Regions from separate parts of the Arthrobacter dokdonensis genome, predicted to be linked through region 2. Evidence: riboswitches for the same ligand, from Rfam matches in the RefSeq annotation. Region 2 holds a riboswitch; the other holds the start of a gene.
The links. A riboswitch is a leader RNA that binds a small molecule or an ion and turns the genes downstream of it on or off. The one in region 2 is predicted to bind cyclic di-AMP.
Positions count from the first base shown of each region.

Region 1: linked by a shared signal. The riboswitch ahead of DMB86_RS04545 (aggregation-promoting factor C-terminal-like domain-containing protein) and the one ahead of DMB86_RS05445 (M23 family metallopeptidase) in region 2 are both predicted to bind cyclic di-AMP.

Region 1 is NZ_CP029642.1:992,401-997,983, reverse strand. Features, by position in the region: gene DMB86_RS04555 (MFS transporter) at 1-312, opposite strand, end outside; gene DMB86_RS04550 (MarR family winged helix-turn-helix transcriptional regulator) at 309-878, opposite strand; cyclic di-AMP (ydaO/yuaA leader) riboswitch at 1,072-1,257, shown strand; gene DMB86_RS04545 (aggregation-promoting factor C-terminal-like domain-containing protein) at 1,264-1,983, shown strand; gene upp (uracil phosphoribosyltransferase) at 2,101-2,739, opposite strand; gene tadA (tRNA adenosine(34) deaminase TadA) at 2,771-3,256, shown strand; gene DMB86_RS04530 (DNA glycosylase AlkZ-like family protein) at 3,257-4,444, opposite strand; tRNA gene DMB86_RS04525 (tRNA-Ser) at 4,527-4,616, shown strand; gene DMB86_RS20860 (hypothetical protein) at 4,678-5,115, opposite strand; gene DMB86_RS04510 (response regulator transcription factor) at 5,437-5,583, shown strand, end outside.
Region 2 is NZ_CP029642.1:1,224,689-1,230,271, forward strand. Features, by position in the region: gene DMB86_RS05430 (nuclear transport factor 2 family protein) at 1-94, shown strand, start outside; gene serC (phosphoserine transaminase) at 131-1,258, opposite strand; gene DMB86_RS05440 (metal-dependent transcriptional regulator) at 1,523-2,218, shown strand; cyclic di-AMP (ydaO/yuaA leader) riboswitch at 2,422-2,635, shown strand; gene DMB86_RS05445 (M23 family metallopeptidase) at 2,725-3,447, shown strand; cyclic di-AMP (ydaO/yuaA leader) riboswitch at 3,606-3,781, shown strand; gene DMB86_RS05450 (NlpC/P60 family protein) at 3,785-4,582, shown strand; gene mobA (molybdenum cofactor guanylyltransferase) at 4,832-5,464, shown strand; gene DMB86_RS05460 (DUF6457 domain-containing protein) at 5,501-5,583, shown strand, end outside.

The DNA of each region.
Region 1 (5,583 bases), 230 kb from region 2:
CACGGTCCGCGTGACCACCAGCAGTCCCAGCACAAGGGCACACAGGCCCATGGCGGTCTGGGTGCACAGCAGCAGCTTGCGCTTGTTGACGCGGTCGCCCAGCAGGCCGGCAAAGGGGCCGAGGAAGACGATGGGCAGGAACTGCAGGCCTGTGGTGATGCCGGCGGCCGTTCCGGAGTTGTGGGTCAATATGGTCAGGACCAGCCAGTCCTGGGCCACGCGCTGCATCCAGGTGCCGATGTTGGACACCAGCGCCCCCGTCACCCAGAGACGGTAGTTGAACACCTTCAGCGCGCGGAACATGGAATTCATTTGGCGCTCATCTCCTGCAGTATCCGGGCCGCCTCGTGGAGGGTGGCCCGCTCCGCCGGGGACAGGCCCGCGACGCGCTTCGCCAGCCACTGCGTCCGGCGGGACCGGGCCCGCTGCAGGACGGCGGTGCCGGCCCCGGTCACGTGGACAAGCACCTGCCGCCGGTCCTGCGGGTTCTCCCCGCGGGTGACATAACCGGCTGCCTCGAGCCCGTTGACGATCCGGGTCATCGACGGAGCCTGGACCTGTTCGCGCTCGGCCAACTCCCCGACGGTCAGGGGCCCGTTGAGGATGCCCGCCAGGACCGAATATTGGCCAGGGCTGATGTCTCGGGAGGCGGCTTCGGCGCGCAGCCGCCGGGAAGTCCGCATGATGGCCACGCGCAGCTCGGCGGCGAGTGGGGCCGCCCCGGCCGGACGCCTGGCCGCGGCAACCTTCCTCTGTGCCGCCGGGGTGCCGGCCGCCACGTCCGCAGCACCGTGGCCCCCAGCCGCTCGGTCCGCGGCAACGGAAGGCTGGTCCGATGCTGTGATTCGAGGCACAGTGCCGACAGGGGTTTGAGTCATCTTTTGTATCAACCTGGGTCCACTAGGTTACGTATGGTCTGTCATTTAGCATAGGTCATTAGCATTGCTAAGTAAATGTTGCCTTGCCCACGGTCGTTACCAAAATGTGACAAGGGTGTCCGGCTTCTGTAGCGTGGGGTGAGTGCCCGCTGAGCCACCCACGGTTCCTGGGCACAAATGGACGGTTCGCCGAGCTCTGCCGCCGCCCATTTCCCGTTCACTCATGTGGCAGAGACGGGGGACCCAATCTTTGCGGGCCTCCTACCCATGGAAGCCCTTGGGGTTAAGCCGAAAGTCCGTGCAGCAGCTGCTGCCCGCCGCCCGGCCGGATGCTCCCATCCGTTCCCGACAGCTCACCTCGCAGGCGTGGAGAGGCCCTACCCTTATGTCTTCAGCACCACAGCACGGCCGGCGCCGTGCCGAACCCGCACGCAAGCAGTCCCGCCGCGAGACCCTCAAGCAGGAGGCCTCGGCAGCGAAAACCGGTGGGCCCGCACGCCGCATGGCCGTTGTGGCCGTCGCCGCGGCGTTGCTGGCCGGCGGAGGGCTGGCCCAGGCGGCCACCAACAATGTGCCCGGCGGCCTTGCGGCGGCGAGCCTGGTTTCGGGCGCGACGGCCTCGCCGTCGGCCGTTTCCGCCCCGTCGGACATAGCTGTCAGCTTTTCCCACATCGACGTCAGCTCCGTGGCCAAGGCGAAGGCCAAGGCCCCTGCCGTCAAGAGCGAAGCGGACTCCGTCACTCCTGTAGCCAAGCCCGCCGCGGCGCCCGCCAAGCCTGCGGCGCCGGCGCTTGTGGACGATCCCGCGGGCGCGCAGGCGTATGCCGCGGGCCTGCTCAGCGCGAAGGGCTGGGGCGGAGACCAGATGGGCTGCCTGAACCGCCTGTGGACGCAGGAGTCCAGCTGGCTGACGTCGGCGGAAAACGCCTCGAGCGGCGCCTACGGCATCGCCCAGTCGCTGCCGGCCGAAAAGATGGCCAGCACCGGCGCCGACTACCGCACCAACTACAAGACGCAGATCCGCTGGGGACTGACATACATTGAGGGCCGTTACGGCACGCCCTGCGGCGCGTGGGCCCAGGAAGTCGCCGCCGGCTGGTACTGACCGGCACGGGGCTTAACCAACTGTGACGCGGTGGTTGCTGAAAATCCACGGATTATCAGCAACCACCGCGTCACAGTTTTAACCGGCGGCATCGTTACGGCACGCCAGACACGTCCGTCAGTCGACGACCCCGTAGAGGCGGTCGCCGGCGTCGCCTAGGCCTGGCACGATGTAGGACTTCTCATTCAGGCCCTCGTCAATCGAGGCAAGGACCACGTGGACGTTGTCGCGGTCGCCGTGGGCGGCTTCGAGGCGGGCCAGGCCCTCCGGCGCGGCGAGCAGGCAGATGCAGGTGATGTCCGCGGCGCCCCGGTCAAAGAGGAACTTAAACGCCTCAATCAGCGTCCCGCCCGTGGCCAGCATGGGATCCAGCACATACACCTGACGGCCGGTCAGGTCCTCGGGCAACCGCTCGGCGTAGGTGATGGCCTCGAGGGTTTCCTCGTTGCGGGCCATGCCCAGGAAACCGACCTCGGCGGTGGGAAGCAGGCGCGTCATGCCCTCAAGCATGCCCAACCCGGCGCGCAGGATCGGCACCACCAGTGGCGTGGGCTTAACCAGGCCGGTGCCGACCGTGGACGTTACGGGCGTTTCAATGTTGACCGGCTCCACGCGCACTTCGCGGGTTGCCTCGTAGGCCAGCAGGGTCACGAGCTCCTCGGTGAGCAGGCGGAAGATGGGGGACGGGGTGTTCTTGTCCCGCAGGACGGTCAACTTGTGGGCAATCAGCGGATGATCCGCAACCAGTACGCGCATAGATAAAAGCTACCATTGAGCCGTGTCCCCCATGTCTAAATCGCACCCAATCGAGACCCCCGCCACGGCCCTGCATGCCGGGTGGATGGGCGTCGCCCTGGGGGAGGCACGCCGCGCCCTGGAAACGGGGGACGTGCCCATCGGCGCCGTCGTCCTGGGGCCCGACGGCGGCCTGCTGGGGGTGGGGCGCAACGAGCGTGAGGCGCATGGGGACCCCACGGCGCACGCCGAGATGGTGGCCATCCGGGAAGCCGCGCAGCGACTGGGCGGGTGGCGGCTGGAGGGATGCACGCTGGTGGTCACGCTTGAACCGTGCACCATGTGCGCCGGAGCCGTCCTCCTGGCACGGTTGCCGAAGGTGGTTTTCGGTGCTTGGGATGAGAAGGCCGGGGCCGCCGGCTCCGTGTTCGACGTCCTCCGCGAGCGCCGCCTCAACCACTGGGTGGAAGTGTTTCCCGGCGTGCGCCAGAACGAATGCGCGGCGCTGCTGAGGGACTTCTTCGCCACCCACCGCTGACTAACTGTCGGCGTTGTTCAGCGCGTCGATCCGCTTTTGCCTGCTCGACGGCGAGTCCAGGCTGAAGCTGCGGAAGTCGCCCAGGTCGTCGCGGATAAATGCCTGCACCTCCTTGATCCTGTGCGTCACGGCGTTCGTGGGCGCGTTGAAGAGCCAGTGGGCGATGCGTTCCTCGCCGGGATCGTACTGCCACAGGCCGATGATCCGGCCGCGGTCCACGATCGGGTGGTCCGGAAGGTCCGCCTGCAGCGCCAGCCGGGTGCTGCCGAGCTGGCGCCCCTGGTCCTCCTCGGCAAAGTGGTCCGCGGCGTTGCGCCGGAGCAGGAACAGCGAATCACTGCCAGCGAGGAGCTGCACCTGCTCCTCGCGCGGGGCGGTGAAGTTCTCCCGCGCGTCGGCATCCGCGGGCAGCATCCACAGCCCGTCCAGTTCCACGGCCCCGGCCGCGGCGAGCGCCGACTTGGTCTGTGCAACGGTGAACGCCGTGAACCATTGGGTCTGCTTCAGCGCGGCTCCGCCGGTCCAGCCGAGGTAGCGCTCCATGAGCCTGGTGCGCGTCTGCTCCGGCGTCAGCGGTGCCGCCTCCAGGCCCCAGGCAGTGTACGCGTAGCGCTGCTGGTCCAGCCGGCCGTTGACGGGGACGCGCCGGATGCGCCCATCCGCCTGCAGCAGCCCCAGCACGGTGGGCAGCGTGGTGGAGGCGCCTTTCTTCCTGCCGGCCTCGCCTAGGCTCCGCACGGCATCACCCAGCCGGTCCTTGAGCTCCTTGGGGTCCATGGCGCTCCGCCCGTCCGCCCCAGGCGCGACGCCGGAGCCGAGGACCCCGAGCACGGCCACTTCCAGCGCGGCCAGTTCCGCGCGCGGCACCTCCAGCTTGTCCATGAGCTTGGACTGCGCCTCCGCGGCGTCCCGTCCCAGGGCAAGCGCCCACGCGAAGTCGTCCGCGCCCAGCACATAGGTGCAGCCGCGCGCCGTCGGCAGTTCATGGATGCGCAGGGCGGCGACGTCGGCGTCGGCCTGTTCACGCCGGATGCCGGCCCTCGAGAAGAGGGTCAGGTACGGGTTGGCGCCGCCCACGGAGCGCGCCCAGCCCGCGTTGCCAAGGACCTGGCCGGCGTCCCGGTCCGCGAGTGATCCGTCCAAGCCCTGTTTGTGCCAGCTCCAGGCACACTGCGTTCCACTGTCCATGCCCTTATCCTGCCGCATTCGCGTGCTGGCGGCGCTGCGCATTTTTGAACTGACCGCTCCAACCGGTAGTATCTTCCGAGTTGGTGACGTGTCCGAGCGGCCGAAGGTGCAACACTCGAAATGTTGTTCAGGTGAGAGCCTGACGTGGGTTCAAATCCCACCGTCACCGCCAAGGAAAAGGCGTCCACATCGTTGATTTGACAGCGAAGTGGGCGCCTTTTGGCTTTGTAGTTTCAGTCCTGTGAGCGCACTTTGGGCGCAACGTACTGTGATGCGGCGTCGTTGAGCGCGACCGCGACGGCGTCGAGGCCGTCCGGGACCTCATCACGCGCTGTGCGCCCTTGCGCCCAGGCCGACAGCGCAGCACCGAACGCTTCAGGACGGATCAGGTTCTCGCGCCCAGCACGCGCAAAGGCCGCCGCAATCTCCTCGGTGGCCAACCGCACCGGCACGGCCTGCGACGCCGCTGCGCCTCTGGCAGGACGCCCCATCCGGGTCTTCAGTCCTTCCACGTTGTACCCGGCCCTGGCTTCCTCGACCCATCGGTCAATCTCGGCCTCCGTCACCGCCCGTGCAACGTCCTGCTCTGCGGCTAGTCTGACGAAGTGGATCTTGAGAACCTCGTCGAGACGATCCGGCAAAAACACCGCCAGGAAATCTCCGCCCTTCATCACGACTTGTTCAGCGGGAATGGCACATTCTCCGTGGCGGCCCTGGACTCGACCAACCGGAAGTTGCCCGGCGTCGGCCCCGTCCCTTCATTGGTGGACAGGTTCGCGAAACTGACCCTCGTGGCGGACATGGCTTCATTGGCGTTCCTGGAACAGGACCCGAGCCTGGAGGGCAGGGTCGTGACCCTGTCCTTGGCGAGGCGCCTCACGCATACCGTCAAGGCCCCCTGTCGGACGGGGCGGGACGGCCGAACGCATCCACACAGAAAACTCCCAGCAGTCTTCCAGTCACAGTCGGGAAGAACGTCGGAGAATTGAGGCATGTCCCTCCCAATCCATGCCAACGGCCCCGACAAGCTGACCCGCCCCGGCGGCGAACCCATCCGCGCGCTGGTGGTCGACGACGAGCCGTCGCTGGCCGACCTGATGCGCATGGGCCTTGAGCTGGCAGGATGGGACATCGCCGTG
Region 2 (5,583 bases):
GCTGATGCACGTGGAAGGTGGCTTGATCCGCGAGGTCCGCGGGCATTATTCGGACCAGGGGCAGCTTGACGCCTTCTGGGAGGAGCCCGCCTGACGGGCCCCTCCGCCGTCGTCCGTCCGCAGCCGGCTGCTAGAGGTTTTCCACCACGTAGTCGATGCACTGGGTCAGCGCGGTGACGTCGTCGGGCTCGATGGCCACGAACGTGGCGATGCGCAGCTGGTTGCGGCCGAGCTTGCGGTACGGCTCGGTGTCCACGATCCCGTTGGCGCGCAGCACCCTGGCCACTGCGGCAGCGTCCACCGATTCGTCAAAATCGATGGTGACGATCACGTTGGAGCGGTCCTCGGGCCTGGACACGAACGGGGTGGCGACACTGGACGCCTCGGCCCAGGAATACAGTCGGCCCGCGGAGTCGGCGGTGCGCTTGGAGGCGAACTCCAGGCCGCCGTTGCCGTTGAGCCACTTGACCTGTTCATTGAGCGTCACGAGCGTGGACAGGGCGGGCGTGTTGTACGTCTGGTTCTTCAACGAGTTGTCGATGGCGGTCGTCAGGTTCAGGAAGTCCGGCACCCAACGGTCCGTGGCGCCTATGCGGGCAGCCCGCTCGAGCGCGTCGGGGGAAAACAGCCCAAGCCACAGGCCGCCGTCGGACGCAAAATTCTTTTGGGGCGCAAAGTAATAGACGTCCGCCTCGGTGACGTCCACGTGCAGGCCTCCGGCGGCGGAGGTGGCGTCAACCAGGACGAGCGCCCCGTCGTCGACCCCGGCCACCCGCTTAACGGGAGCGGCCACGCCGGTGGACGTTTCGTTCTGGGGCCAGGCGTAGACATCGACGCCGGACTCGGCCGACGCTTCGGGGCGCGTGCCGGGCTCCGAGGTGATGATGGAGGAAGCGTCCAGGAACGGCGCGTTGTTGGTGGCCGAGGCAAACTTGGAGCCAAACTCGCCAAAGGAGAGATGCTGGGCCTTCTTCTCCACGAGGCCGAACGAGGCCACGTCCCAAAATGCCGTGGACCCGCCCACACCCACAATGACCTCGTAGCCGTCGGGGGCGTTGAAGAAGGTCTTCAGGCCGCAGCGGACCTCGCCCACCAGGTTCTTCACGGGCGCCTGGCGGTGGGAGGTTCCCAGCAGGGTGGCCCCGGCCGCGGAAAGTGCCGACACCTGCTCGGGACGGACCTTCGAGGGACCCGCGCCAAAGCGGCCGTCGGCCGGGCGCAGGTTGGCGGGGATGGTGAGGGGCGTGGATTCGCTCACGGGTCTGCTCCAAAATTTAAGCGACGGATGTCAAGGCGCCAAGGGCCTGCGGCCAATTCTGCCGCACGGCGCCGCCCATCCTGAAATGCAGGCCGCATGGTGAAACAAAGGGAGCCGACGGCGCGTCCTGAACGGCGTTCCGGGGATCCTGCGTGACAGGCGGGGGGAACAAGGGAAGGTTTTCCTACCTTGTATTAAGCAGGATAACGTTAGAGGGAAAAGGCCTGTGCCCGGAATCTCGCTCAACCCCAGGAGGAATCTGACGTGACAGATTTGATTGACACGACGGAAATGTACTTGCGCACCATCCTGGAGCTTGAGGAAGAGAACATCGTCGCGCTGCGGGCCCGCATCGCCGAACGCCTGCATCACTCCGGCCCGACGGTGTCCCAAACCGTCGGACGCATGGAACGGGACGGGCTGGTCATCGTCTCGGGGGACCGCCACCTGGAGCTGACGCCCGCCGGACGGGACAAGGCCACGCGCGTCATGCGCAAGCACCGCCTGGCCGAGCGGCTGCTGGCAGACGTGATCGGTCTGGACTGGGCCTACGTCCACGACGAGGCCTGCCGATGGGAGCACGTCATGAGCGAAAGGGTGGAGCAGCGGCTGTTTGAGCTGCTCGGCAAGCCTGACGAATCGCCGTACGGCAACCCCATTCCGGGCCTGGAGGAGCTCGGCGGCAAGGTGGCCCCCGTTTTTGCCGCCGGCCTGGTGACCTTGGTGGAGGCCATGTCCACCTATTCGCCCGAGCAGTCCGTCACCATCCACCGGCTCTCTGAGCGCATTCAGGTGGAACCGGAGCTGCTGACCCAGTTCGACGAAGGCGGCCTGCGTCCAGGAGCCAGCATTTCACTGGCCCAGGTGGGCGAATACATCTCCGTGCGCGTCCCCGGCATCGACGGCGCCCTCGAGCTGCCGCCCGAAGTCGCCTCGCACGTTTTTGTCGCCATGAACTAGGTGGATCGGGCCCTTTCATCGATGTTCACCGCGCGCTTGCCGCGCTTTTGCCGCTGGTGTCCGGGCGGATCCGCGTAAGGCGCTTGACGCCCAAGCCGCCGAATGTAACGGAACTATCACGGTGACCATTTGTACCGTATAGTAACTACCTGGCGCTGTAACCAAAGCGTTACCGACCTCTGACACCGAGCCTTGCCTCCAGAGGGTGGTTTGAGCAATTTCAGGCAAGGACGGGGGAACCACAAGCGGCGGACCGACCAGTCCGCCTTGGGGTGAAGCCAAGCCACCGCTCGCAATTCATCGATGCACCCTGTCATGGCAGGGACTGATGCGTGCCGGGGCCTGGCCGGATCGAAAGCCGCACTCTCTGATCCGAATCCGACAGCTAACTCCGCAGGTGCTTCTCAGAGAGGTTATTTGTGTCAGAGGTCAAGCAGCACGGGCGCCGCCGGGCGGTTCCTTCGCCAGCCCCGCCAGCAGTGTCCGTCCCGCTAACGCGCCGCGAAATGCTCGCGTCCGAACGTTCCACCATTGCACCCCACGCCACGCTCGGCACCCTGATGCGGACCCGCCTGGCCCACGGGGCCGGCCAGAAGGTGGGAATAGCCCTGGCCGCCACGGGTCTGGCCCTTGCCGTCACCGTGCCTTCCGCGACGGGCGTCTCACTGGCCAGCGTTGACACCAACCACGTGGCTGCCGCGGAAACGGTGGTCACGGCGGCGTCCGACGTCGCCATCAACTTTGACGCCCCGGCGATTGCCAGCGCGCTCAATCCGGACGGCCAGCTGAAGGAAACGCTGAAGGTCAAGGCTTCCAACGTCACTCCCCAGGCCGCCAAGGGTACGTTGTCGGCACCACTGAAGACGCTCACGCCCACCTCTCCATTTGGATCCCGCCTCAACCCGCTGACGGGTGCGATGGGTGAAATGCACACCGGGCAGGACTACGCCATCCAGTGCTCCACCGCCGTGTTTGCCGCGGCGGGCGGGACCGTCACCTTTGCCGGATGGCACCCGTACGGCGGGGGGAACCGTGTCGTGATCGACCACGGCAACGGCCTGTCGACGTCGTACAACCACCTGAGCTCGATAGGCGTCAAGGTCGGCCAGAAGGTCCAGCGAGGGGACCAGGTGGCCCTCAGCGGCACCACAGGAGCCTCCACCGGCTGCCACCTGCACTTTGAGGTCATCGTCGACGACCAGACCGTCGACCCGATGGGTTGGCTTTAGTCCCTCCACAAGGGGTTCCAGGTCACGACTTAGAGACACGACCGTGACCTGAACGTGACATTGGAAAAAAACTGCTGTACCGTCATAACCGCGCCAACTTCGAATCAAGCTGGCGCCTGTGAGTGGATTGCCTAGCTCTGCCACCGCTCACGGTCCGTTCGTATCAATCGTCTGGCAGGGGCGGGGGAACCATTATCGGGCTTCACGTGTGAAGTCCTAGGGGTGAAGCCGCGAAACATTCGCCAAGGAAAAACGTCCTTGCCCGAGTGTGGAGCGGCCGGGTGACTCCCATCCGAATCCGACAGCTTACCTCGCAGGCTTTGGGAGAGGATCCTTCTTGTCTTCAAACACTGCCCTTGGGCGCCACCGCGCCGAGGTTGTTAAGACCAGCCCGATCTCCGTCATCACGAAAGCCGTCAGCTCCAACGTCGGCGGTGTCGGACGCCAAGCCGCTGTAATCGCAGCAGCTTCCGGACTGGTCCTTACTTCCGGCATTGCAGCCAATGCCGCCACCCCCACCGTGGAGCGCGCCTCCGACGGTGGAACCACGCTCAGCCAGAACACGCATCTTGCCTCGGCAGTGACTGCGGCCTCCACCGTGAAGATCTCCTTCGCCACCCCCAAGGTGACCTCGACGCCGGCTCCCGTCGTCGAGGCTCCTGTCGTAGCACCGGCTCCTGCCGTGGCAGCCCAGAGCAGCAACGTTGTCGAGACGCCCGCTGCCGCACCGGCTGCCCCGGTTGCGCAGGCTCCTGCCGCAACCGTTACCACCACCGAAGCAGCTCCCGCACCTGTGGCAAAGAGCGGCATTGGCGCCACGATCGCCGCTGCCGCCCTCGCACAGCTTGGCGTTGCCCAGGACTGCACCATGCTGGTCACCAACTCCTTGGCCGCGGCAGGCATCCACTACCACGGCTGGCCGGCAGGCTACCTCTCCCTGGGCCGCACGGTTTCCCAGGCTGAAGCACAGCCCGGCGACCTCATTTACTACGCGGACGGTGGCGTGGGCATGGCCCACATCGCCGTTTACATTGGCAACGGCCAGGCCGTTCACGGCGGCTTCCACGGCAACACTGTTGTCTGGTCGGTCGACGTCGGAGGCTCCGCCCCCGTCTTCATCGCCATGGGCCACTAGGCAAACCGGCAAAAACCGGCAGTGCAGCACAGGGCCCCGTCCACCGGACGGGGCCCTGTGCTGTCTCCGTCGGCAGTGGCGGGTGGACGTCGGCAGTGGGAAGCGGACCTTGCCCGGCAGCACCCGCCATCGGACGCGGAGCCATGGCGTTTCGGGCGCGGTGCGGTGGTTATCTCCAACCTCACGGTGGGGCGGGCATCACCGGGGGCGGGCTAGCATGGGACGCATGGACAGTGGAAGCAGGGGCCCGTGCAGGCCGTGATCCTCGCCGGCGGCCTTTCGCGACGTCTGGGCGGAGAGCCGAAGGCAGGGCTGCTGGTGGGCGGGGAAACACTCCTGGCGCGCGCCGTGCGCACTGCCCAAGACGCCATCGAGGCTGAGCCGGGCGGCAACGCAGCCGGGAGGGCCGCCGTCGTCGGGCCCGTGGAGCAGCTGGCAGCCTGGCTGGGTCCGGGCGCGCCGTCCGGCAGCCTCAAGCTGGTGCAGGAGGACCCGCCACATTCCGGGCCGGCCGCGGGCCTTGCGGCCGGGCTGGCGGTGCTGGACGGCGTCGAAGGCAGGGTGCTGGTCCTGGCGTGCGACATGCCGGAGGCGGGCCGGCTCGTGCCGCTGCTGGCCGACGCCGTGGCCGGCTGCGGCGACGACGAAGGCGTCATGGCCGTGGACAGCGGGCGCCGCCAGCCGCTGGCGGCGATCTACCCGCTGGCGCCGCTGCGGGCGGCCGTGGAGGCGGCCCGGACGGCTCACCAGCTGGAGAATGCTTCAGTCTTCTCCTTGGTTGCTAGTGTGAACACCAAGGAATGTGCCGTGCCGGCGGGACTGGCGGCGGACATCGACACCTGGGACGACGCCCGCTTGTACGGAATCGACGCCCCGGTTTGAGCCGGCCCGGACGACCGGGACGGGAAGGGGCAGGACATGGACAACAACGACGAGGTTTTGGACGCATGGCTGGCAAAGCTGATGGCGGCCTTTGAGATTGCCGACATTGAAGTGGATGT